Regions from separate parts of the Serratia sp. NFX21 genome, predicted to be linked through region 4. Evidence: predicted binding sites of a transcription regulator. Region 4 holds the regulator's gene; each other region holds the start of a gene.
What was found. Region 4 encodes CRP, which controls carbon source genes, mostly activating them, when cyclic AMP is high. Its sites were predicted from a motif close to ATGTGANNNNNNTCACAT; they were not measured.

Region 1 (5,845 bases), 1.3 Mb from region 4:
TTTCGACATCATTTTTTATCGCTCTGTGATTAACGTGCTGATCGTTGCCGCGTTAATTCAGGTTAAAAACCTCGGTTTTCGCACCCGCCATCTGGGTCTGCATATGAAGCGCGCCGCCATCGGCAATGCGGCGATGTACTGTGGCTTCTACTCGCTGATCCATTTGCCGATCGCCACTGCCACCACGCTGGGCTACACCAACCCGATCTTTCAGTCGGCGATCGCCTTTGTCACCTCCAAAGGCCAGTTGACCGGCAAACTGCTGTTCTCGGTGCTGCTGGGGTTTATTGGCATTCTGGTGCTGCTGCGGCCCGATACGCCGAACGGTGAGTATGCCGCCACGCTGATTGGCCTGCTTTCCGGCCTGCTGACGGCGCTGGCCTATTTTAACGTCGGTAAGCTGGTGCGCACGGGCGAGCCGGAGCTGCGGGTGGTGTTTTACTTCTCGCTGGTGGGCACGATAGTGGGCGCTGTGATGACCACGGTGGTGGGGTTCAGTACGCTGGATAGCGCCATGATACTGTGCGTCTGCGCTATCGGCGTGTTCGGCAGCCTGGGGCAAATCACCATGACCCGTGCCTATGGCAGCGGTAATGCGGTGATAGTCAGCATTCTGTCCTACAGCACCATCATTTTCTCCACGCTGCTCGGTTATCTGCTGTTTGGCGAGAAACTGTCTTATATTGCCGCGGGCGGCATGGTGTTGATTATTCTTTCCGGTGCGCTGGCTATTTTGAAACGCGCCCCGGCGAAGGTCACCAAGGCTGAGGCCGTGTAATTTTGCATTCAACAGAATGCATTAATGAATCACTATGATGCATTCTTGGCTATTTTGACGGTTATACCCGAAAGGTATGATAAACGCGTTTCCTGATGAATTTGGTTTCAGGGCTTGGTGTTTATCCAGATTGTTTCGGGAGAGAAAAATGTCTGAAGGTGTGGCTGTTGATGAAGCGGCTAAAGCGAATTCGGGCACGTCGCATTTTGCCATTCTGCTGTTTTTAGCGCTGGCATTAATGTCTGCATTGCTCAACAGCAGTGCGCCGACGCCGCTTTATCCGCTTTATCAACATGAGTTGGCGCTAAGCTCGGTCAGCCTGACGGTCATTTATGGCGCCTATGCCGCTGGCGTACTGATCTCACTGTTCGGCGTGGGCAACATGGCCGGCAAGGTCAAAGACTTGCGCAGCATGATTGTGCCGGCGTTGCTGGTGGTGCTGGCCGGGGCTTTGCTGTTCTCGATGGCCGATTCGTTTTTGATGATGTTTATGGCGCGTTTGCTGGCCGGGATCGGCACCGGGGCATTAACCGGTGCGGCCAATATTGCGCTGGTGCGTTTTGGGCCGAAAGACGGCGGTAAAAATGCGGCGCTGATTGCCACGCTGTCGTTTACCACCGGCCTGGCGTTGGGGCCGATTTTCAGCGGTGTGGCGCTGCAAACCGGGTTCCATACCACTTCGCTGCCGTTCATTATCATTATGGCGGTGGCGGCAGTGGCCGCGCTGGGCGTGATGCTGAAATGGCCGGTTGAAGTGGTGGTCGCGCCGTTAAGCGGGGCGGCGGCGGTTGATGGCGCAGCGGAAAAAAGCTCATTGGCTGACGGCCTGCGTGCGACCGGTGGCAAGTTCTACCTGTGTGCCGGTGCACTGTTTATCTGTTGGGCGGTGGCTGCCAGCATTTTGGCGATTGGCCCGAGCGTGTCGGAAAAGCTGCTTGGCATGCATAGCCGCGGTATTTATGGTTACGTGATCGCGGTTTACCTGGTGATTGCCGGTATCAGCCAGATCCTCAGCCGTCGTGTTAATGCACGTCACTCGCTGATGTTTGGCTGCTTGGCGCAGGCGTTGTCGGTGGTGGTGTTCACCGAAGCGATTCAAATTCACTCGCTGGCCCTGGCCAGTGCCGGTATGGTGATTGCGGGTTACGCCTACGGGGCAATTTTTGTCGGCAGCGCCACGTTGGTGAACCTGATTTCGCCGAAGGCCAGCCATGCAAGACTGATTTCGCTGTTTTATGTTATTGCTTATATCGCCAACTGGGTACCCATTCTGTTGGGAGTAGTGATTGACCATGCCAGCCTGCATCTGGCGGTCAACCTGTTATTTATGGTCAGTGCCGTGGTGTGCTTGGTTTTGAGCTTCATGGTGACCCGTGCGGGCTTCCCGCGTTGAAACATTCTTGTTCTTTTAAGCGGAAGTCTTGCTGACTGAAACTTGAAATAAATATGTTCTCGCTGCGCAATGTGGCGAGCCGATTTCCCTGGTGTTGTTGTGTGTCATTTCCAGCGTGCTTGCCACGCTGGTTTTTTTTGTGACAAATTCCACATACCTGTAATTCTCTTGTTTCTCATTACATATTTTATGTGAAATACATCACATGAAAATGCCGATTTTCGAGTAAACTGCGCGCTTTCTCTGCTGCGGGTCGGTTTATGAACGTTATTTTTGCCATTGCTGTGACAACCGGGATCCTCTCCGGCGTTTGGGGCTGGGTGGCCGTCAGCCTGGGGTTGATTAGCTGGGCCGGTTTCCTCGGCTGCACGGCCTACTTTGCTTGCCCGCAGGGTGGGCTGAAAGGCTTGTTGATAAGCTTGCTAACCTGTGGCAGCGGGGTATTTTGGGCAATGGTGATTATTCACGGTAGCGAATTGGCCCCAGGCTTGAGCATCATCGGCTACCTGCTGACCGGCGCCGTGGCTTTCCTGATGTGTATCCAGGCAAAACAGCAGTGGTTGGGGTTTGTGCCCGGCACCTTTATTGGCGCCTGCGCCACCTTCGCCGGTGGCGGCGACTGGCCGCTGGTGAGCCTGTCCCTACTGGTGGGATTGGTGTTCGGCTACGCGATGAAAAACAGCGGTCTTTGGCTGGCGGCCCGCAATGAGAAACCCAAACCGGTAACGGCTGTTACCGAGCATGTTAACCGCTGATTTAAATGGTGCCGCCGAGTGAAATGCGGTAGTGCAGGTCAACGCGCTCGATGCACGGCACCCCTTTGATGCGTTTGAGTAAAATCTCTGTGGCGACTTTGCCCATATCAAACCTTGGGGTGATCACGCTGGCGATGCCCGGCGTGGTGGCCTTGCCAATATCCAGACCGTGAAAACCTGACAGCGCAATGTCCTGCGGAACCTTTAGTCCGAGCCGCAGACACGCCTGCAACACGCCAACCGCCAGATCGTCATTGGTGCACAAAATGCCGTCCAGACTGGGGTAGAGCTGGCGGGCCATGGCCAGCATGTCAGAACCGACCGAGACCGACGAGACCCGATGCGGCGTGATTTGCCGTGGCGTCAGTCCCTGATTTTCCATCGCCCGACAATAGCCCTGGAAACGCTTGGTGTCGCGTGCGTCGGACATGGCGCCAAAGTAAACCACCTGGCGTTTCCCGCTGGCGAGCAGCGCTTCGGTCATGTCAAAACCCGCCTGATAGTTATCAAACCCCACGGCGATCCGCCCCTCGGGCCCTTCAAGACTCATCACCTGCGCCACCGGGATTTTGGTTGCCGCCAGATATTTTTCCGCCCGCAGAGTGTGCTCCGAATCGGTGAGGATCAACCCGGCGATGGGGTAGGCCAGCAGTTGGATAATCTGTTCCTCTTCCCGCTGCCGGCTGTAGTCATAGTTAACCACCAGAGTTTGATAGCCGTGCTCGAGGGTGATGGATTCGATGCCGGCCAGCAGATCGGCAAAGATCTGGTTGTTGAAGGAGGGGATCAGCACGCCGATGCGCGGCTTTTGGGACGATCGCGCCTCATCGCTGTCGGTAAAGTTAACTTCTTTCATCACCTGGGCAATTTTCGCAGCCGTTTCGGCAGCCACCTTGTCCGGCGTGCGCAGATAGCGGCTGACGGTCATTTTGGTCACACCGGCGAGCAGTGCAATATCCTGCAGCGTGACGCGTTGGTTCTTCATTTAGGGGCCTTAACAGCGTGGGGCGCAAAGATCGCGAATTCTGCCATGTTAACAAATCGATCTGGTGATAACAATCGGCGTTATAAAGTGTAAAATCCCTATTTTTCAATGAAATGAATTAATTATTGGGCGCACTGGAATGCGTGGCTTCACGTTAAAGGTAACAGCTTTTAGTAACACGATTTTAAGTGATCTTTATCACGTTTTTACCGGCGATGATCCGCTGAGATAGGCGTCAGTCCTATCCAAATGACATCGCCGGGGAACGTTATGAACAATTTATTTTCACTGGATAACAAAAAAATACTGATTACCGGCGCTTCTCGCGGCATTGGTTTTTTGCTGGCTCGTGGGCTGGCGCAGTATGGCGCCCATATTCTGGTTAATGCCACCACGCAGGAAAACGCCCAGCGCGCCGTTGAAACACTGCGACGTGAAGGTTTTCGCGCCGATGCTGCGGCTTTTGACGTCACCGATTCGCAGGCTATCCATGCCGCCATTGAACGGATTGAGGCGGAAAGTGGCGGCATTGACGTGCTGATCAATAACGCCGGGATCCAGCGGCGTCATCCCTTTACCGAGTTCCCGGAAAAAGACTGGGATGACATTATCGCCGTCAACCAGAAGGCGGTATTTATAGTGTCGCAAACCGTAGCTCGCCATATGGTACAACGCCAAAGCGGCAAAATTATCAATATTGGCTCGATGCAGAGCGAACTGGGCCGCGACACTATCACCCCGTATGCCGCCTCCAAGGGCGCGGTAAAAATGCTGACGCGGGGCATGTGCGTTGAACTGGCGCGTTACAACATTCAGGTCAATGGCATCGCGCCGGGCTACTTCAAAACCGAAATGACTCAGGTGCTGGTGGACAACCCGGAGTTTACCGCCTGGCTGACCAAGCGCACCCCGGCCGCCCGCTGGGGTGACCCGCAAGAGCTGATTGGTGCGGCGGTGTTCCTGTCGTCCCAGGCTTCCGATTTTGTTAATGGTCAGCTGCTGTTTGTCGATGGCGGCATGTCCGCGGCGGTATAGCCGCTTGCCCAGGAGAAATCATGATGAGAATTCAAACCCAATCCTGCGTGGTGAACGGCAAATATGACGTGGCGGTGGTGGAGCAGGAAGTGGATTATCAGGGGATCGGTACACTGGTGAAAATCACCCGTGGCGGTATCTGCGGTTCCGACCTGCATTATTACCAGGAAGGCAAAGTCGGCAGTTTCCAGGTGCGTCAGCCGATGGTGCTCGGCCATGAGGTGATCGGTGAAGTGGTGGCCAGTGATACTGCCCGCCTGCCGGTGGGGCAGAAAGTGGCGTTAAACCCCAGCAAGCCCTGTGGGCAGTGCAAGTATTGTCTGGCAAGTCAGCAAAACCAGTGTACTCAGATGCGTTTCTTCGGCAGCGCGATGTATTTCCCGCATGTTGACGGTGCCTTCACCCAGTACAAAGTGGTCGATAGCGCGCAGTGTATTGCCTTTGACGCCGATCGTGATGAAAAGGTGATGGTGTTTGCCGAACCGCTGGCGGTGGCGATACACGCGGCGAAGCAGCCCGGCGAAGTGACAGGGAAAAAGGTGTTTGTCTCCGGCGTTGGCCCAATTGGCTGCCTGCTGGTGGCGGCATTGAAGGCGCTGGGCGCCGGCGAAATTGTATGTGCCGATCTCAGCCCACGTTGCCTGGATATTGCCCAGAAAATGGGGGCAACCCGTTGTCTGCATGCCGGCAATGACGACTTTAGCCTCTATCAGCAGGAAAAGGGGTACTTTGATATCGCTTTTGAAGTCTCTGGCCATCCGTCGTCGTTGCAGCGCTGCCTGGAAGTCACCCGGGCCAAAGGCACGGTAGTACAGGTAGGGATGGGGGGCAGTTTCCCGGATTTCCCGCTGATGTTGCTGATCGCCAAAGAGTTAAACCTGCTGGGTTCGTTCCGTTTT
Region 2 (5,845 bases), 1.4 Mb from region 4:
ATCTGGGGGTGGATGCCGATCGCTGCTATGACGATTACCGCACGCTGTTTGCTCAAGAGGCCAGGCGAGAAGACGGCATAGAAGTGGTGTCGGTGGCCACGCCGAATGGCACCCATTACGAAATTACCCGTGCGGCACTGCTGGCCGGGCTGCACGTGATTTGCGAAAAACCGCTGTTTTTCACCAGCCGGGAAGCCTACGAAATCAAGGCACTGGCGGCGGAAAAAAACCGCATTGTCGGCGTGACCTACGGTTTCTCCGGCCATCCGTTGCTGCTGCAGATGCGCGCCATGATTGCCAACGGGCAGATCGGCGAGGTGCGCATGGTGGATCTGCAATATACCCACGGTTTTAATGCCACCGACGAGGTTGACCGTCTCAGCGATGCGCAGAAATGGCGCATTGATCCCCAAATCTCAGGCCCGAGCTTTGTACTGGGCGATATTTCCACCCACACCTATTACCTGTCCCAACTGGTGATGCCGCAGATGCAGATCAGCGAACTGCTTTGCGATCGGCAGAGCTTTATTCCCTCGCGTGCGCCGCTGGAAGACAACGCGCTGGTGATGATGCGCTATGCCAACGGCGCGGTGGGGCGCATGTGGGCCTCATCGGTCAATGCCGGTGCCATGAGCAGCCAGCGTATTCGCATCGTCGGCTCGAAGGCCAGCCTGGAATGGACCGACATCAACCCCAGCGAGCTGAGTTACCAGGTGCAGGGGCAACCCAATCAGACGCTATATCGCGGCATGCCCTATCTGGACGAAACCTGCAACGCCTGGGAGCGGCTGGGGGCGCTGCATACCGAGGGGCTGAGCGAGTCCTGGGCCAACATCTACCTGAAATTCGCCCTGGCGATTGATGCCTGCAACCGGGGCGATCGGCAGGCGTTGGATCAACTGGTGTATCCAGACATCGACGCCGGGATCGACGGTGTGCGCTGGATTGAAAACTGCGTGCGCTCAGCCGATCAGGGTGCTCGCTGGGTAGCCTTTGAATAAACCTTTTTGCGGAGACATAACATGAAGCTTTCTTTCTGTACCGATAGTCTGGGCCACCTGCCGTTTGAAGCCATGTTGGATCGATTGGGCGAATTGGGGGTGTTTGGAGTGGAAATGACCACCGGCGGCTGGTCTTCGGCACCGCATCTGGATACCGTGGCGTTATTGCAGGACGCCGGTAAGCGCCGACGGTTACTGGCGGCACTGGAAAGCCGCGGCATGAAGATTGCCGCGCTGAACGTTTCCGGTAACCCGCTGGAGCCGGGCGTGTTGGGGGAAAAACATCGCCACGATACCGACAACACGCTGGCGCTGGCCGCTGGCCTGGGGGTGAAGAAAATCGTCATGATGAGCGGATTGCCCCCTGCGGCTCCCGGCGACAGCATCCCCAACTGGATCACCTATACCGTCAGTTGGCCGCCGACGCTGAAAAACTGCCTGGATTATCAGTGGAACGAAGTGGCAATCCCCTACTGGCAACGGCTGGTGGAAAAGGCACAGGCGTTTGGCATCGAGAAATTCGCGCTGGAGAACTTTAGCTCGATGCTGGTGTGGAACCCCGACACCTTGTTCAGGCTGCGTGACGCGGTGGGGCCGATGGTCGGGCTGAATCTTGATCCCAGCCACCTGATTTGGATGGGGGCCGATCCGATTGCCGTAGCCCGCCGTTTGGGGGACGCCATCCACCACGTGCACGGCAAGGACGTAAGGCTGGAAAGGGGCGTGGTGGCCGTCAACGGGCTGCTGGAAACCCGGCCGGTGGAGCAGGTGGCGGAGCGCGCCTGGAATTATGTGGCGGTCGGCTGCGGGCAGGATCTGCAGTGGTGGAAAGAGTTTTTCTCGGTGGTACGCATGATGGGCTATAACGACTGGGTGTCGCTGGAGATGGAGGATCTGACCATGTCGGTCGATGCCGGCATCAATACCTCGGTCGAGGCGTTAAAGCACTGTATCAGTCAGTAAACGGCATCCGTTGCTGTCCAGGGTCTGCCATTGTGCAGGCCGTGGATGGCAAAAGGCTGGCGAAAAAAACAGGTTAATAAAAATGTGACGCATGTCGCATTTACCCTACCGATTGGTTAAAATATCGCTACTTCCCGCTCCCGTCCGGATCCCGTTTAACATGGAACAAACTCAGGTCTCTCGCTCAACTGCCTGGTTGCGCGTGGTCATTCTTGCCGTTTCGGCCTTTATCTTCAATACCACCGAGTTCATTCCGGTCGGGTTGCTGAGTGATATCGCCCAAAGCTTCTCGATGCAGACCGAGCAGGTGGGGTTGATCATCACTATTTATGCCTGGATCGTCGCCGCCAGTTCGCTGGTGTGTATGCTGCTGACCAGCCGGATTGAGCGGCGCAAACTGCTGATCGGGGTATTTATCCTGTTTATCGCCAGCCATGTGCTGACCGCCGTGGCATGGAACTTCACCACGCTGGTGATTTCCCGTGCCGGTGTGGCGCTGGCCCATGCGGTATTTTGGTCGATCACCGCCTCGCTGGCGATCCGGGTCGCACCCGCGGGTAAAAAGGCGCAGGCATTGAGCCTGTTGGCGGGGGGGACCGCGCTGGCGATGGTGCTCGGCCTGCCGCTGGGCCGTATCGTGGGTCAAATCCTCGGCTGGCGCATGACCTTTATTGGTATCGCCGTCTGTGCCACGCTGGCGCTGGTGCTGCTGTGGCGTTTGCTGCCGGTGCTGAAAAGCGAGCATTCCGGCTCGCTGGCCAGCGTGCCAATGCTGTTTAAGCGCCCGGCGTTGGTCAGCCTGTATATGCTGACCATCATTGTGGTGACGGCCAATTTTACCGCCTACAGCTATATCGAACCCTTTATTCAGACCGTGGCCGGGCTATCGGAAAACTTCACCACCCTGATGCTGTTGCTGTTCGGTGCCGCCGGTATCATTGGCAGTCTGCTGTTTAGCCGTTTCAGCGAGCGTTTCCCGTCGGGCTTTTTCATCGGCGCCATCGCCTTATTGATGCTGAGCCTGCTGCTGCTGTTACCGGCCTCCGGTGATGAAAACCACCTGACGGTGCTGTTTGCGGTATGGGGCATGGCAATCATGGCAATTGGTTTGTCGATGCAGGCCAAAGTATTGAACCTGGCCCCGGACGCTACCGACGTGGCGATGTCGATCTATTCCGGGCTGTATAACTTCGGCATCGGTGCCGGCGCACTGCTGGGTAACCAGGTCAGCCAGTATCTGGGTATGGGCAACATCGGTTTTGTCGCTGCCCCACTGGCGTTGATCGCCCTTGGCTGGTGCCTGCTGAACTTTTACCGTAGTGAACGCCTGCAACACCACCAAATCCGCTAACTTCCTGCGCTCTGATAGTGGGCCGCCGGCTCATTGTCAGTCTCATCCTAACTTATTGTTAACCCGGAAGACGTACCCGCGTTATTCCTCCACCGACGTGCTATCGTGAGCATGCAAGCGCCCCAATAGCCCAAATATCAGTAACGCGCAGGCGGCAGAGGCTATCGCCAGGATATACAGCAAGTTGCGGAAAGCCTGATCATAGATTTGCAGCATTAACTGGCGTTGCCCGGGCAGCAAGGCGGCGGCACTGTTCAAATCACCCAGTGCCGCGCGGTTGGCCGCCTCAACCAAATGTTGCGTGCCACCATTGCCGGTGAGTGCTGCAAACAGACCGCCCTGGATCAGCATGGCCAGTACCGCACCGGCAATCGCAATGGCGATGCCGTCGGCCGAGACACGTACCGCGTTGAATATCCCGGTGGCCATGCCCGCCCGTTCTTTTTCCACCACGCTGACCGCCATGGCATCCATCAACCCCCAGGGCAGGCCGATACCGGTGCCGATCAATAGCATCGGTGCTATCAAGCCGTGGCCGTTATTTGCTGTCAGTTCATGACCCAGCCAGGCCAGCCCGACGGCGACCAACAGCAACCCGATACCGGAGAGCACGCCAGAGGTAAAACGGTGTGCCAGCAGTGCCGCAAGAAAGGGCACGAACAGCAATGGAGCCGCCAGAGCAATCATGGTTTTACCGGCTTCGAGCGCGCTTTGCCCATCAATACCGATAAAACGCCCTGGCAGCATGACGATCAATATCACAAAAAAGAATGCTGGCGAGGCTGCCAGCACCTGAACCCCAATAAAGCGGGGGCAGCGGAACAGGGTCAGATCGAGCATTGGCCGTGCTACCCGGCGCTCAATCAGTACAAAGGCGATAAAAACCGCCAGCGACAGCAGTAATGAACCGGCCACCGACAGGCTGCCCCAACCGTTTTCCGGTGCCAGCAGAATGGCGTAGGTGAACAACGCCAACGCAGCAGTAAAACTAACGGCACCGGGCCAGTCCAACCCCGCCGCATGGGGATCGCGGGATTCCGTTGCGCTGAGCGCCACCAGTGCCAATCCCGCCAGGCCAATCAACGCGGTGGCGAAGAACACCCATGGCCAGCCTGCGGTCACCACCAGCCAGCCTGAGGCCAACGGCCCAAAAGCCAGGCCAATACCGAATGTGGTGCCCAGCAGGCTAAAAACGCGGGTGCGAACCGGCCCGTAGAAAGTCTGCGCCAGCGACGCCATCGCACCGGCAAAAGCCGCCGCACCGGCCAGCCCCTGCGCCAGCCGCAAAATATCTATTCCCACCACCGAAGGGGCGAAGGGGATCATCATGGTCAGAATGGCGAACGCGCCCAGCCCGAACAACCAGACCCGTTTACGGCCATAAATATCGGCCAGGCTACCGGCGGCCATCATGGCGCTGCCATAGGTAAGAATATAACCATTGACTACCCAACTCAGTTGTACGGCGCTGCCACCCAGCGAATGGCTGATGGAGGGCAAGACCACCGCCGGACCGGTAAAGCTCAGTGGGATCAGGATAGCGGTCAGGCAGGCGGCCAGTAATTGCAGCCATGTCTGGATTTCAAAACGGTCTGCGGTGTAGGTTATTTGCGTCATGGCGCTCATCTGTCTCTGGTGAAAAAAGCCCGCAAGCGGGTACCGCGCAGCGCTAAGCGCCGGGTTATGGTCTGCTGACTGCGTTGCCATTAAGGTAATCCTTCCCGCAGTGGAGAAAAATAGGCTAAATTTCCATAGATATCGGACAAAAATGTCCGGAATAAAGGATCGCGAGTGATGGACAGTCTTAATGGAATTCTGGCGTTTGTGCAGGTTGCGGAAACACGCAGTTTCTCCGATGCTGCGCGGCAGTTAGGCGTTTCGTCTTCTGCGGTGGGTAAGAGCGTGGCGCGTATGGAACAGCGGTTGGCGGTGCGTTTATTTCACCGCAGTACCCGCAGTGTGACACTGACGGCAGAAGGATCGCTGTTTCTTGAGCGCTGCCGCCGCATTTTGGCGGAGATCGCCGCCGCTGAACTTGAGCTGGCCGACAGCCGCGCCGCACCGCGTGGCAAGCTGCGCATTAGCCTGCCGCTGGTCAGTGGGTTGCTAATGCCGGTATTGACGGACTTTATGCATCAGTACCCGGATATCGAACTGGACGTGGATTTTTCCGATCGTATGGTCGACATCGTCGAAGAGGGGTTTGATGCGGTGGTGCGTACCGGTGAGCCAGCCGATTCGCGGTTGGTATCACGCCGTTTGGGCGGCTTTCAACTGGTGCTGGTGGCATCGCCGGATTATTTATCGCGGCGAGGTGTGCCAGAGAAACCGGCGGATTTGCTCAACCATGCCTGTTTACAGCATAAATTCCCTGCCACCGGGCGCTTTGAAACCTGGCCGCTGCTGGGGGAAGACTTACCTGAACTGCCGACGACCATGATCTGCAATACCACCGAGGCGCTGTTGCCCGTGGCGCAGGACGGGTTAGGCATTGCTTGCCTGCCGGATTTTATGGTGAAGGCGGCGTTGC
Region 3 (5,845 bases), 850 kb from region 4:
GCTGCGTATGGTTTCTCAGCGTCGTAAGCTGCTGGACTACCTGAAGCGTAAAGATGTAGCACGTTACACCAGCCTGATCGAGCGTCTGGGTCTGCGTCGCTAATCAAGCGAGTTTCAGTGGAAAGGGGCCTATTTTGGCCCCTTTCTTCTAGGAAGCATAAGCAAATCAGGTTAATGTATTACTGATGTTTCCAAACAGGATCTTCCGTTACAGAGGTTCGCGCGGCTAATGAGAGGCTTTGTCTCAGGCTTGAGATAAGGATTGTCATTAGTCGCGAGGATGTAGTGAGAAGGCAAACCGAGTCACTGGCGTGTCGAGTCGACAATACGATTGCGCGCCTAATCTAAGGATATAATTTTGCTGACACCGATCATTCGCAAATTCCAGTATGGCCAGCATACCCTCACTATTGAGACCGGTATGATGGCTCGTCAGGCCACTGCCGCCGTTATGGTAAGCATGGATGACACCGCAGTATTCGTTACCGTAGTTGGCCAGAAAAAAGCCAAACCAGGCCAGAGCTTCTTCCCACTGACGGTTAACTATCAGGAGCGTACCTACGCTGCTGGTCGTATCCCGGGTAGCTTCTTCCGTCGTGAAGGCCGTCCGAGCGAAGGTGAAACTCTGACCTCCCGTCTGATTGACCGTCCGATCCGTCCACTGTTCCCGGACAGCTTCCTGAACGAAGTTCAGGTGATCGCGACCGTTGTTTCCCTTAACCCGCAGGTTAACCCGGACATCGTTGCGATGATCGGTGCCTCTGCCGCCCTGAGCCTGTCCGGTATTCCGTTCAATGGCCCAATCGGTTCTGCGCGCGTGGGTTACATCAACAATCAATACGTATTGAACCCAACCAGCGACGAGCTGAAAGAAAGCAGCCTGGATCTGGTGGTTGCCGGTACCGCTGGCGCAGTACTGATGGTTGAATCCGAAGCTGACGTTCTGAGCGAAGATCAGATGCTGGGCGCGGTGGTGTTTGGCCACGAGCAACAGCAAATCGTTATCGAAAACATTAATTCCCTGGTTGCCGAAGCCGGCAAAGCCAAGTGGGACTGGCAGGCACCTGCAGTCAACGAAGCGCTGCACGCGCGCGTTGCAGAACTGGCAGAAGGCCGCCTGGGCGACGCTTATCACATCACCGAAAAACAAGAGCGTTACGCTCAGGTTGATGCGATCAAGAGCAGCGTTGTTGAAACCCTGCTGGCACAGGACGAAACCCTGGACGTGTCTGAAATTCAGGACATCCTGGGTAGCGTTGAGAAAAACGTCGTTCGTAGCCGTGTGCTGCGTGGCGAGCCGCGTATCGACGGCCGTGAAAAAGACATGATCCGTGGTCTGGACGTGCGCACCGGCGTTCTGCCGCGTACCCACGGTTCTGCACTGTTCACCCGTGGTGAGACTCAGGCACTGGTTACCGCAACGCTGGGCACCGCCCGTGACGCGCAGAACCTGGATGAGCTGATGGGCGAAAAGACCGACAGCTTCCTGTTCCACTACAACTTCCCTCCGTACTCCGTTGGTGAGACCGGGATGGTAGGTTCGCCAAAACGTCGTGAAATTGGTCACGGTCGCCTGGCGAAACGTGGCGTATTGGCTATGATGCCTAAACCAGAAGATTTCCCGTACACGGTGCGTGTGGTTTCTGAAATCACCGAATCCAACGGTTCTTCTTCAATGGCTTCCGTCTGTGGTGCTTCTCTGGCACTGATGGATGCAGGTGTGCCAATCAAGGCAGCCGTTGCCGGTATCGCAATGGGCCTGGTGAAAGAACAAGACAACTTTGTTGTTCTGTCCGACATTCTGGGTGACGAAGATCACCTGGGCGACATGGACTTCAAAGTAGCCGGTAGCCGTGACGGTATTACCGCGCTGCAGATGGACATTAAAATTGAAGGCATCACCCGCGAAATCATGCAGGTTGCTCTGAACCAGGCCAAGGGGGCGCGTCTGCACATCCTGGGCGTGATGGAACAGGCTATCAGCACTCCGCGTGGCGATATCTCTCAGTTTGCACCACGTATTCACACTATCCGCATCAACCCGGACAAGATCAAAGACGTGATTGGTAAAGGCGGTTCTGTCATCCGTGCGCTGACTGAAGAGACCGGCACTACCATTGAAATCGAAGATGATGGTACAGTTAAAATCGCTGCTACCGACGGTGAGAAAGCGAAATTCGCTATCCGCCGCATCGAAGAGATCACTGCCGAGATCGAAGTGGGCCGTATTTACCAGGGTAAAGTTACCCGTATCGTTGATTTCGGCGCATTCGTGGCGATCGGCGGCGGTAAAGAAGGTCTGGTGCACATCTCTCAAATCGCTGACAAGCGCGTTGAGAAAGTGACCGACTATCTGCAGATGGGTCAGGAAGTACCGGTTAAGGTACTGGAAGTTGACCGTCAGGGCCGTGTGCGTCTGAGCATCAAAGAAGCGACCGCACCAGAAGCAGGTTCACCTGCGCCTGAAGCAGAATAACTGTATAGATAGATTTACAGCTCCCGGCCATGGGGTTGGGAGCTGTTCATATAACGCGGGCAGGATGCCTGCGTATTTGCAAACGGATGAAAGGATGTTCATCCAATGTTTGTCTTCGGGAGTGGGAAATGAAGCCTTTCTTGCGCTGGTGTTACGTTGCGACAGCACTCATGCTGGCAGGATGCAGCAACCATGATTGGCGTAAAGACGAAGTTTTGGCGATCCCGTTGCAGCCAACTCTGCAGCAGGAAGTGATCCTGGCGCGCATGGAACAAATACTTGCCAGCCGGGCACTGACGGACGATGAGCGTGCGCAGCTTTTATATGAGCGCGGTGTACTGTATGATAGCCTCGGGCTACGTGCACTGGCGCGCAATGATTTCTCGCAAGCGCTGGCGATACGTCCTGATATGCCAGAAGTTTTCAACTACCTGGGCATTTACTTAACGCAGGCAGGCAATTTTGATGCTGCCTATGAAGCGTTTGATTCTGTACTAGAGCTTGATCCAACTTACAATTACGCGCGTTTAAACCGGGGCATCGCACTTTATTATGGCGGCCGCTTCCCGTTGGCGCAGGATGATCTGCAGGCGTTTTATCAAGACGACCCAAACGATCCCTTCCGTTCGTTGTGGCTTTATCTGGTGGAAAGAGAAATCGATCCCAAGAAGGCTGACGTAGCGCTCCAGCAGCGTTATGACAAGGCGAACCGAGGGCAATGGGGATGGAATATTGTCGAATTCTACCTGGGCAACATCAGTGAAAAAACGCTGATGGAAAGGCTCAAGGCAGATGCAACGGATAACACTTCGCTCGCTGAGCATCTCAGTGAAACTGACTTCTATTTAGGTAAGCATTACCTAAGTCTGGGGGACAAGGACACCGCTTCGGCGCTGTTCAAACTGACGGTTGCTAACAACGTTCATAATTTCGTTGAGCACCGCTATGCATTGTTGGAATTGGCGCTGTTGGGCCAAGAACAAGACGACCTATCGGAATCGGACCAGCAATAGCTGACGAACAACTATCAGCCTGATATACATTGGTTTTTTGCCAAAGTTATCGTCTTAACGGGCGAGGGCTTTTTTGTTCGTTTTATAATCTAATTTGAGCCGGTTCACACTTTTCAATGAAAATGACTGAAAATTTTCTCGACGAGTTATGTAGACTGGCTGCCATTATTAATGAGGCACGTGTACATGACTACTGAGCTTGAAACCTCTTTTGCTGACCTGGGGCTGTCTGCTCCGATCATTTCTGCCCTGACCGATCTGGGCTACGAAAAACCTTCACCGATCCAGGCTGAGTGTATTCCTCACCTGTTGAACGGCCGTGATGTGCTGGGCATGGCACAGACCGGTAGCGGCAAAACTGCGGCGTTCTCGCTGCCACTGCTGCACAACCTTGACGCTTCCCTGAAAGCACCTCAGATCCTGGTGCTGGCACCGACCCGCGAACTGGCGGTTCAGGTTGCTGAAGCGATGACCGATTTCTCCAAACACATGCATGGCGTTAACGTCGTGGCCCTGTACGGCGGCCAGCGTTATGACGTGCAGCTGCGCGCTCTGCGTCAGGGCCCGCAAATCGTAGTAGGGACTCCAGGCCGTCTGCTGGACCACCTGAAGCGTGGCACCCTGAACCTCTCTAACCTGAGCGGTCTGGTGCTGGATGAAGCCGACGAAATGCTGCGTATGGGCTTTATCGAAGACGTAGAAACCATCATGGCAGAGATCCCGGCTGAACATCAGACCGCACTGTTCTCTGCAACCATGCCGGAAGCTATCCGTCGCATTACCCGCCGCTTTATGAAAGAGCCGCAGGAAGTGCGCATTCAATCGAGCGTGACTACCCGTCCAGACATCAGCCAGAGCTACTGGACTGTGCAGGGCATGCGTAAAAACGAAGCCCTGGTACGTTTCCTGGAAGCTGAAGACTTTGATGCGGCGATTATCTTCGTTCGTACCAAAAACGCGACCCTGGAAGTGGCCGAAGCGCTGGAGCGCAGTGGTTACAGCAGCGCGGCACTGAACGGTGACATGAACCAGGCCCTGCGTGAGCAGACCCTGGAGCGTCTGAAAGATGGTCGTCTGGATATCCTGATCGCGACCGACGTTGCTGCCCGTGGCCTGGACGTTGAGCGTATCAGCCTGGTTGTGAACTACGACATCCCTATGGATTCCGAGTCTTACGTTCACCGTATCGGCCGTACTGGCCGTGCTGGTCGTGCCGGCCGTGCGCTGCTGTTCGTAGAAAACCGCGAACGCCGCCTGCTGCGTAACATCGAACGCACCATGAAGCTGACCATTCCAGAAGTTGAACTGCCAAATGTAGAACTGCTGGGTGAGCGTCGTCTGGCCAAGTTCGCAGCTAAAGTACAGCAACAGCTGGAAAGCAGCGATCTGGACATGTACCGTGGCCTGCTGGCTAAACTGCAGCCGGGCGAAGAAGAGCTGGAAATGGAAACGCTGGCCGCAGCACTGCTGAAAATGGCACAGGGCGAACGTCCTCTGATCCTGCCACCGGATCCTGTCTTCAAACCACGTCAGCGTCGTGAGTTCAACGACCGTGACGACCGCGGTAGCGACCGTCGTCGTGACGCACGTCCAGACAGCCGTGACGGTGGCGCTGAGCGTCCACGTCGTGAGCGTCGTGACGTTGGCGAAATGCAGCTGTACCGCATTGAAGTGGGCCGTGATGATGGCGTTGAAGTTCGTCATATCGTTGGCGCGATCGCTAACGAAGGCGACATCAGCAGCCGTTACATTGGTAACATCAAGCTGTTTGCCGGCCACTCTACTATTGAGCTGCCAAAAGGCATGCCGGGCGAGATCCTGTCTCACTTCACCCGTACCCGCATCCTGAACAAGCCGATGAACATGCAGCTGCTGGGCGATGCACAGCCGCATGAACGTCGTGAGCGTCCTGCGCCTGCCGGTAACGGTGAGCGTCGTGGCGGGGCTCGTCCATTCAACGGCGAACGTCGTGAAGGGGCAAACCCAGGCCGTCGTTCTTTCGGTGATCGTCGTGAAGGCGGTGCTGCTGCACCTGCCGGCAACGGTGGCGAGCGTCGTGGCGGTAACTTCAACCGTGACGGCCAACGCGCACCACGTCGTGATGACGCCGCTCCGGCTGCACCACGTCGTCGCTTCGGTGATGCATAACATCTAATTTGACCGTTCGCGGTTAATTGGATTAAAAACCAGCCTTCGGGCTGGTTTTTTTATGCCTGAAATTCGCCGTTAAGTGAGGGAAAATGGCGTATCATTTATAAGGTTTTTTCTTATGGATACTACGCACGGGAGATGCCATGAGTTGGCAGCAGTTCAAGTCTCAATATTTGGTGCGCTTTTGGGCACCTTTACCCGCGGT
Region 4 (5,845 bases):
GCGCAGCAGCCCGCTTTGCCACTGAGGCCACAGCCAAATGGTACTGCCGAACACCAGCACGCAGCCAATCAGGGTGTCGATCAGACGCGGCACCAGGAAATTCGTGCCGTTCAGCGCCAGTAATTGCAGGGTATAGACCGCCGTCACCGTAAAACCAATCACCGCCAATCCGTAATTTTTACGTGACACCATATAGGCCAGCAGCGTAATCACCAGCATCACGCTCAGGGTTTCGGCCTCGGGCAGTTGTAATTGCAGCAGACCGGCGGCGATTACCAGCCCGGCCAAAGTACCGAGTGCACGGTGCTGGATGCGCACCCGGGTGGCGTTGTAGCCGTTCTGGCTCACCAGCATGATGGTGAGCAGGATCCAGTAGGGTTTCGGCAGGTTGAAAATCATCCCCAGGCTGCTGCCTGCCGCCAGCGTGACGCCTAATCGTGCCGCATTACGCAGGGCATTGGATTTGAACGACAGATAACTGACCAGCGCCGGCCAAAACGGCAGGCGGTTTTGATTGGCCATCAGGTCACGCCGGTAGAGTGGATGCTGGGTACGCAGCAGGCGGGCGATGCGACTGAAGTGATAGTAGCAGAACTGACCCACCGGATTATCCGGGTGCTGTGCCGCCACTTTTTCCAATGCTGCCAGTTCATTGCCCATATTGAAGCGCTGCGAATGCTGGTGGTAGAGAATATCGTGCGCCACCGTGCGTAGCCGGCCGGCAATCACCTGTGCGTTGCGGCGGATAATGGCTTCGGCCTGGCTCTGTTCTACCAGTTTTTGTACCTCTTCCGGCAGGTGCAGGCTGACGGTGATGTGTTCCTGCAAATCCAGCGCGACCTGAAAGGTTCGTTGCAGACGTTTTTGCTCGAGGTTACTGGCGTGCGGCAGAAAGTTTAGCTGTTGATACAGCAGGGTGATCAGGTCCATCACCTTTTGCTGACGAACCAACAACGGCGGTAACGCGGTCTGTGGATCGGTATGCTGGGTTAGCAGTGAGTATTTGGCCTCGAAGTAGTCCGCCAACTCCAGATAGAGCTGATTGAGCGACTCGCGCATCGGCTGCTCTTTCCACAGTTTGAACCAGAACCAGGTGAACAGCCCGTACCAGGCGGTGCCGACCACATATAACAGCGGCGCATGCCAAAGCGGTACTGAACCGGCCATGCTGAGGGAGAAGATGGCGGCAACCAGCGCAGCGGGCAGCAGACGGGCGTGTAACGGGCTGATTTCACCGCTGACGCCGAGCAGCAGCGCCAGGCCGAGCATCAGTATCGGCAGCGGCAACTGCCATAACAGGGCTTGCTGCAGTAACAAACTGCTGAGTGCGAACAGTGAACCGCCGACGATCAGGCGTTTGAAAAAACGTTTGTGAGGCGTGTCCAGCCCGGCGATGTTACAGCAGGCGGGAACCAGGGAAAATAACAGGCCGTATTGCAGTTGGCCGATCAGCAGGCCAAGCAGTACCGGCAGGCAAAGCACCAGCGTTTGCCGCAGTGCGTAATTAACTTCCGGGTGGTAGATCAGTCGGCGCCACATGATGACTCGGGGCATAAAAAAACGGCGCGAATCATCGCGCCGTTTTTTCAGTAATTAACGCGTGCCGTAAACGACAATAGTTTTGCCGTGGGCGGAGATCAGGTTTTGATCTTCCAGCATTTTCAGAATACGACCCACGGTTTCACGTGAGCAACCGACGATCTGGCCAATTTCCTGGCGGGTAATTTTAATCTGCATACCATCCGGGTGGGTCATGGCATCAGGCTGTTTCGCCAGGTTCAGCAGGGTTTGCGCGATGCGGCCCGTAACGTCCAGGAAAGCAAGGTTACCCACTTTCTCAGATGTGATCTGCAGACGGTTTGCCATCTGAGCTGACAGGCGCATCAGGATGTCCGGGTTAACCTGAATCAACTGGCGGAATTTCTTATAGGAAATTTCAGCCACTTCACAGGCGGTTTTCGCCCTAACCCAGGCGCTACGCTCCTGACCTTCTTCAAATAATCCAAGCTCGCCGATGAAATCCCCCTGGTTAAGGTAGGACAGGATCATCTCTTTACCTTCTTCATCCTTAATCAGCACCGCGACGGAGCCTTTGACGATGTAGTAAAGCGTTTCGGCCTTTTCACCTTGGTGAATCAGCGTACTTTTGGATGGATATTTGTGGATATGGCAATGAGACAGGAACCATTCGAGAGTAGGGTCTGTTTGCGGTTTGCCGAGAACCATTCGCTGTTATCCTCTGTTGTTATCGCTGCCTTGTGTCACAGGGGTCAGAGTTCCCTGTAAAACGTGCTGTCGCCGTTCTTTTAATGGTGGCTGGCAGCAGGTTTTGAGGCGTGTCATAAATATACGCTGTCGCCCTAGCATATTAACTTGCCGGGAGAGCTGCAAGCTACATTCTGTTAACATACCGGTAAAGGAGCCTTTCCCTGGGAGTTTCCCTGAAATCAGTGTCCCGGAAAGATTTATTGCGGCTCTGTTTGTAGCACAGAGTGAGGCGGGTGTCTTGTGTTGTCTCGCTTCAGCATGATTAGCATCAGGTTCCGTTGCCAGTTTCTATGCGAAAGCGTAGTCTGATTTTAAGAAATTAACCGGAGTGACCAGTATGCAGGCAAGAGTTAAGTGGGTGGAAGGGTTGACGTTTCTGGGCGAATCCGCGTCTGGCCATCAGGTGCTGATGGACGGCAACGCCGGGGATAAAGCCCCCAGCCCAATGGAAATGGTACTGATGTCAGTGGGAGGTTGCAGCGCGATAGATGTGGTGTCGATCCTGCAAAAAGGACGTAACGACGTGCGCGACTGCGAGGTGAAATTAACCTCCGAGCGGCGTGAGGAGGCACCACGACTGTTTACCCATATCAACCTGCATTTCATCGTCACCGGTAAAGATTTAAGTGACAAAATTGTTGAGCGCGCGGTGAATCTTTCCGCCGAGAAATACTGTTCGGTGTCATTGATGCTGAGCAAGGCCGCCAGCGTGACCCACAGCTTTGAGATCCGCGCAGTGTCCTGACGGATAAAGGAGCGCGGCTTGTTGCCGCGCTCCGGTAAGCTATTCGATTTTTTTGCCTTCCAGCAGTTGCTGCACCAGCGGCGCCATAATCAACTCCATCGCCAGCCCCATTTTGCCGCCCGGCACCACCAGCGTATTGATATGCGAGATAAAAGAACCCTGCAGCATCGCCAGCAGATAAGGGAAATCGATCTGATCCAGGCCGCGGAAGTGGATCACCACAAAGCTCTCGTCCAGCGAGGGGATCGCCTTGGCGGCGAACGGGTTGGAGGTATCTACCGTCGGCACCCGCTGGAAGTTGATATGGGTGCGGGAAAACTGCGGCGTGATGTAGTTGATGTAGTCTTCCATCGAACGTACCACCGAATCCATCACCGCTTCACGAGAGTGGCCGCGCTCGCCGGTATCGCGGATTAACTTTTGGATCCATTCCAGGTTAACGATAGGCACCACGCCGACCAGCAAATCGACATGCTTGGCCACGTCGTTGTGCTCGGTCACTACGCCGCCGTGCAGCCCTTCATAAAACAGCACGTCGGTCGGTGCCGGTAAGGCTTCCCACGGGGTAAAGGTGCCGGGTACCTGGTTATAGGGCACCGCTTCATCGTAGGTGTGCAGATACTTGCGTGAACGGCCGGTGCCGTTGGTGCCGTATTCGCTAAAGCTTTGTTGCAGCAGGCCAAAGTCGTTGGCCTCGGGGCCGAAATAGCTGATATGACGGCCAAGATCGCGCGCTTTGCGGATCGCCGCGTCCATTTCCGGCCGGGTATAGCGATGGAAACTGTCGCCTTCCAGCTCCGCGGCGCGGATGTTCAACTGCTGAAAGATTTTACGGAACGCCACGCTGGTGGTGGTGGTGCCGGCACCGCTGGAGCCGGTCACTGCGATAACGGGATGTTTGGCGGACATGGTGATGGGTCACTCCGTGTTTAATGCGCCGGTGTCAGATATCATTATTGGTCTGTTTGACACCCTTTCGCCTAGGGCAAAATACTGCGCGTTGGTTTGCAATCCTTCATTGTTACCTGATTTTTTCCGTCAGTCATAGAACCGATAAGCACTAAATTTCCTCTTGTCCGGCGCGGAACTGCCCGCGCGGCATGATGTTGATGGTCTCATGCAGTTCCGACCACACCAGCAGCACCTCGCCGTTTTTCAGTTGGCGGCGCACGTCTTCCACTTTCTGTTCCAGCGAACGTTCATGCTCGCCGTAGTCGGTACCTTCGCGCAGCACAAAGGACTCGATCAGGCTATTGAGGGTCTCGGTTTCCAGTTCTTTCCAGGGGATGATCACTTGGTTGTTTCCAGGTAAGGGGCAAGCCAGGATGGAATACGGTATTCCAGCCACATATGGGGTTTTTTCAATGTGCCGCCGACAAAACCGACGTGACCGCCAAACTCGGTCAATTGATATTCAATATTGTGCGGCAGCGTGGCGGTTTCGGGGATCACTTCGTCGGTCATAAAAGGATCGTCCTTGGCATGGATGATCAACAGCGGCGTTTGGATCGACGGTAACAACGGCAGGGCGCTGCAACGGCGGTAATAATCGGTGGCGTCGCTAAAGCCATGGATGCGCGAGGTAATGGCATCATCAAAGTCGCGGATCCGACGCAATGCCTTGAGCTGCGGCAGTTTGAGCGGCAGCGTATCAGGATAGTGCAGCAGTTTGCGGGTGGCGTTTTGTTTCAACTGCCCGAGCAGGTAGTGCTGATAGACCCGCGAGAAGCCTTGGTCCATCCGCCACGAACAGGGCTCCAGCATCAGTGGCGCAGAAACCACCACCGCCGCCTGCAGCAGGCTGTCGGCGCCCTGTTGTGCCAGATAACAGGCCAGCATGTTGCCGCCGAGAGAGACGCCAACGGCAGCGGTGGGGGCTTCTCCGTAGGTAGCACGCAGCCACTGGAGGAAGAAGCGTGCATCTTCCGTTTCACCGGAATGGTAGATGCGCTGCTTGCGGTTCGGCACACCGCTGCAACCGCGAAAATGCATTACCACCCCGAGCCAGCCCTTTTCACGCCAGGCATTGAGTTGGCCATGGGCATAGGGGCTGTAGAAGTTGCCTTCCAGGCCGTGGAACAGCACCACTCGCGGCTTGCCGCTGGCCTGAGCCGGATCTTCGCTCCAGGCGAGATCGACAAAGTCGCCGTCGGGCAGTTCCAGCCGTTGCCAGTGGGGTTTCAACTGCACGCGGCGACGCACCAGCCGTGGCAGCAGCGTTTGCAGGTGTGGATTACTGGCCCCGGTCAAAGGGCGAAAGGATTCATGCATAACCTGAGTAAAATTCTTATTGGCAACTATTGTGGGATGATTAGTGCGCTGTTAGCTTCACTAGCCTGAGTTAACAATAATACTGCAAAAAATGACCTGGGTGAGGAGCGCCCGCCTGATGGATGCGAGTTTATTTCTTTCGATGCTAGGTTTTCTGTGGGTGGCCGCGATCACACCTGGCCCCAACAATATGTTACTGACCACTTCCGGTGCCAACTTTGGCTTTATGCGTTCACTGTTGCTGATGATTGGCATCATGCTCGGCATGCAAAGCATTTTGCTGCTGGTGGCGTTCGGCGTCGGCAGCCTGATTCTGGTTTATCCGGCGCTGCATCTGGTGCTGAAAATTCTCGGTAGCCTGTATCTGCTGTGGCTGGCATGGAAAGTGGCTACCGCCGCTTATGAAAAGCTGGAAACCGACGTGGCACCGCCCAAACCGATACGGCTCTACCAGGGTTGGCTGCTACAGTTCCTTAATCCCAAGGCCTGGCTGATGGCGCTGGGGGCGGTGGCCAGCTTCAGCCTGGCGGGTGCTCAATACAACGCCTCGATTCTGGCGAT

Region 1: a site for CRP is predicted at 4,098-4,115, ahead of idnO (gluconate 5-dehydrogenase). Genes of this name have one in related genera too.
Region 2: a site for CRP is predicted at 2,047-2,064, ahead of ACNT1W_RS18295 (sugar transporter). Genes of this name have one in related genera too.
Region 3: a site for CRP is predicted at 3,582-3,599, ahead of yrbN (protein YrbN). Genes of this name have one in related genera too.

The regions. Positions count from the first base shown of each region.
Region 1 covers NZ_CP183196.1:4,030,473-4,036,317, reverse strand. The annotation lists gene ACNT1W_RS18880 (DMT family transporter) at 1-778, shown strand, start outside; gene ACNT1W_RS18875 (MFS transporter) at 927-2,171, shown strand; gene ACNT1W_RS18870 (DUF1097 domain-containing protein) at 2,432-2,926, shown strand; gene ACNT1W_RS18865 (substrate-binding domain-containing protein) at 2,928-3,911, opposite strand; gene idnO (gluconate 5-dehydrogenase) at 4,182-4,946, shown strand; gene idnD (L-idonate 5-dehydrogenase) at 4,970-5,845, shown strand, end outside.
Region 2 covers NZ_CP183196.1:3,898,118-3,903,962, reverse strand. The annotation lists gene ACNT1W_RS18305 (Gfo/Idh/MocA family protein) at 1-1,001, shown strand, start outside; gene ACNT1W_RS18300 (sugar phosphate isomerase/epimerase family protein) at 1,023-1,964, shown strand; gene ACNT1W_RS18295 (sugar transporter) at 2,125-3,315, shown strand; gene ACNT1W_RS18290 (MFS transporter) at 3,397-4,932, opposite strand; gene ACNT1W_RS18285 (LysR family transcriptional regulator) at 5,110-5,845, shown strand, end outside.
Region 3 covers NZ_CP183196.1:908,572-914,416, forward strand. The annotation lists gene rpsO (30S ribosomal protein S15) at 1-103, shown strand, start outside; gene pnp (polyribonucleotide nucleotidyltransferase) at 359-2,476, shown strand; gene nlpI (lipoprotein NlpI) at 2,605-3,489, shown strand; gene yrbN (protein YrbN) at 3,612-3,686, shown strand; gene ACNT1W_RS04275 (DEAD/DEAH family ATP-dependent RNA helicase) at 3,676-5,637, shown strand; gene yedE (selenium metabolism membrane protein YedE/FdhT) at 5,784-5,845, shown strand, end outside.
Region 4 covers NZ_CP183196.1:55,436-61,280, reverse strand. The annotation lists gene ACNT1W_RS00400 (YccS/YhfK family putative transporter) at 1-1,539, opposite strand, end outside; gene crp (cAMP-activated global transcriptional regulator CRP) at 1,594-2,226, opposite strand; gene ACNT1W_RS00390 (OsmC family protein) at 2,606-3,013, shown strand; gene ACNT1W_RS00385 (phosphoribulokinase) at 3,053-3,922, opposite strand; gene ACNT1W_RS00380 (YheU family protein) at 4,074-4,307, opposite strand; gene ACNT1W_RS00375 (hydrolase) at 4,304-5,284, opposite strand; gene ACNT1W_RS00370 (LysE family translocator) at 5,403-5,845, shown strand, end outside.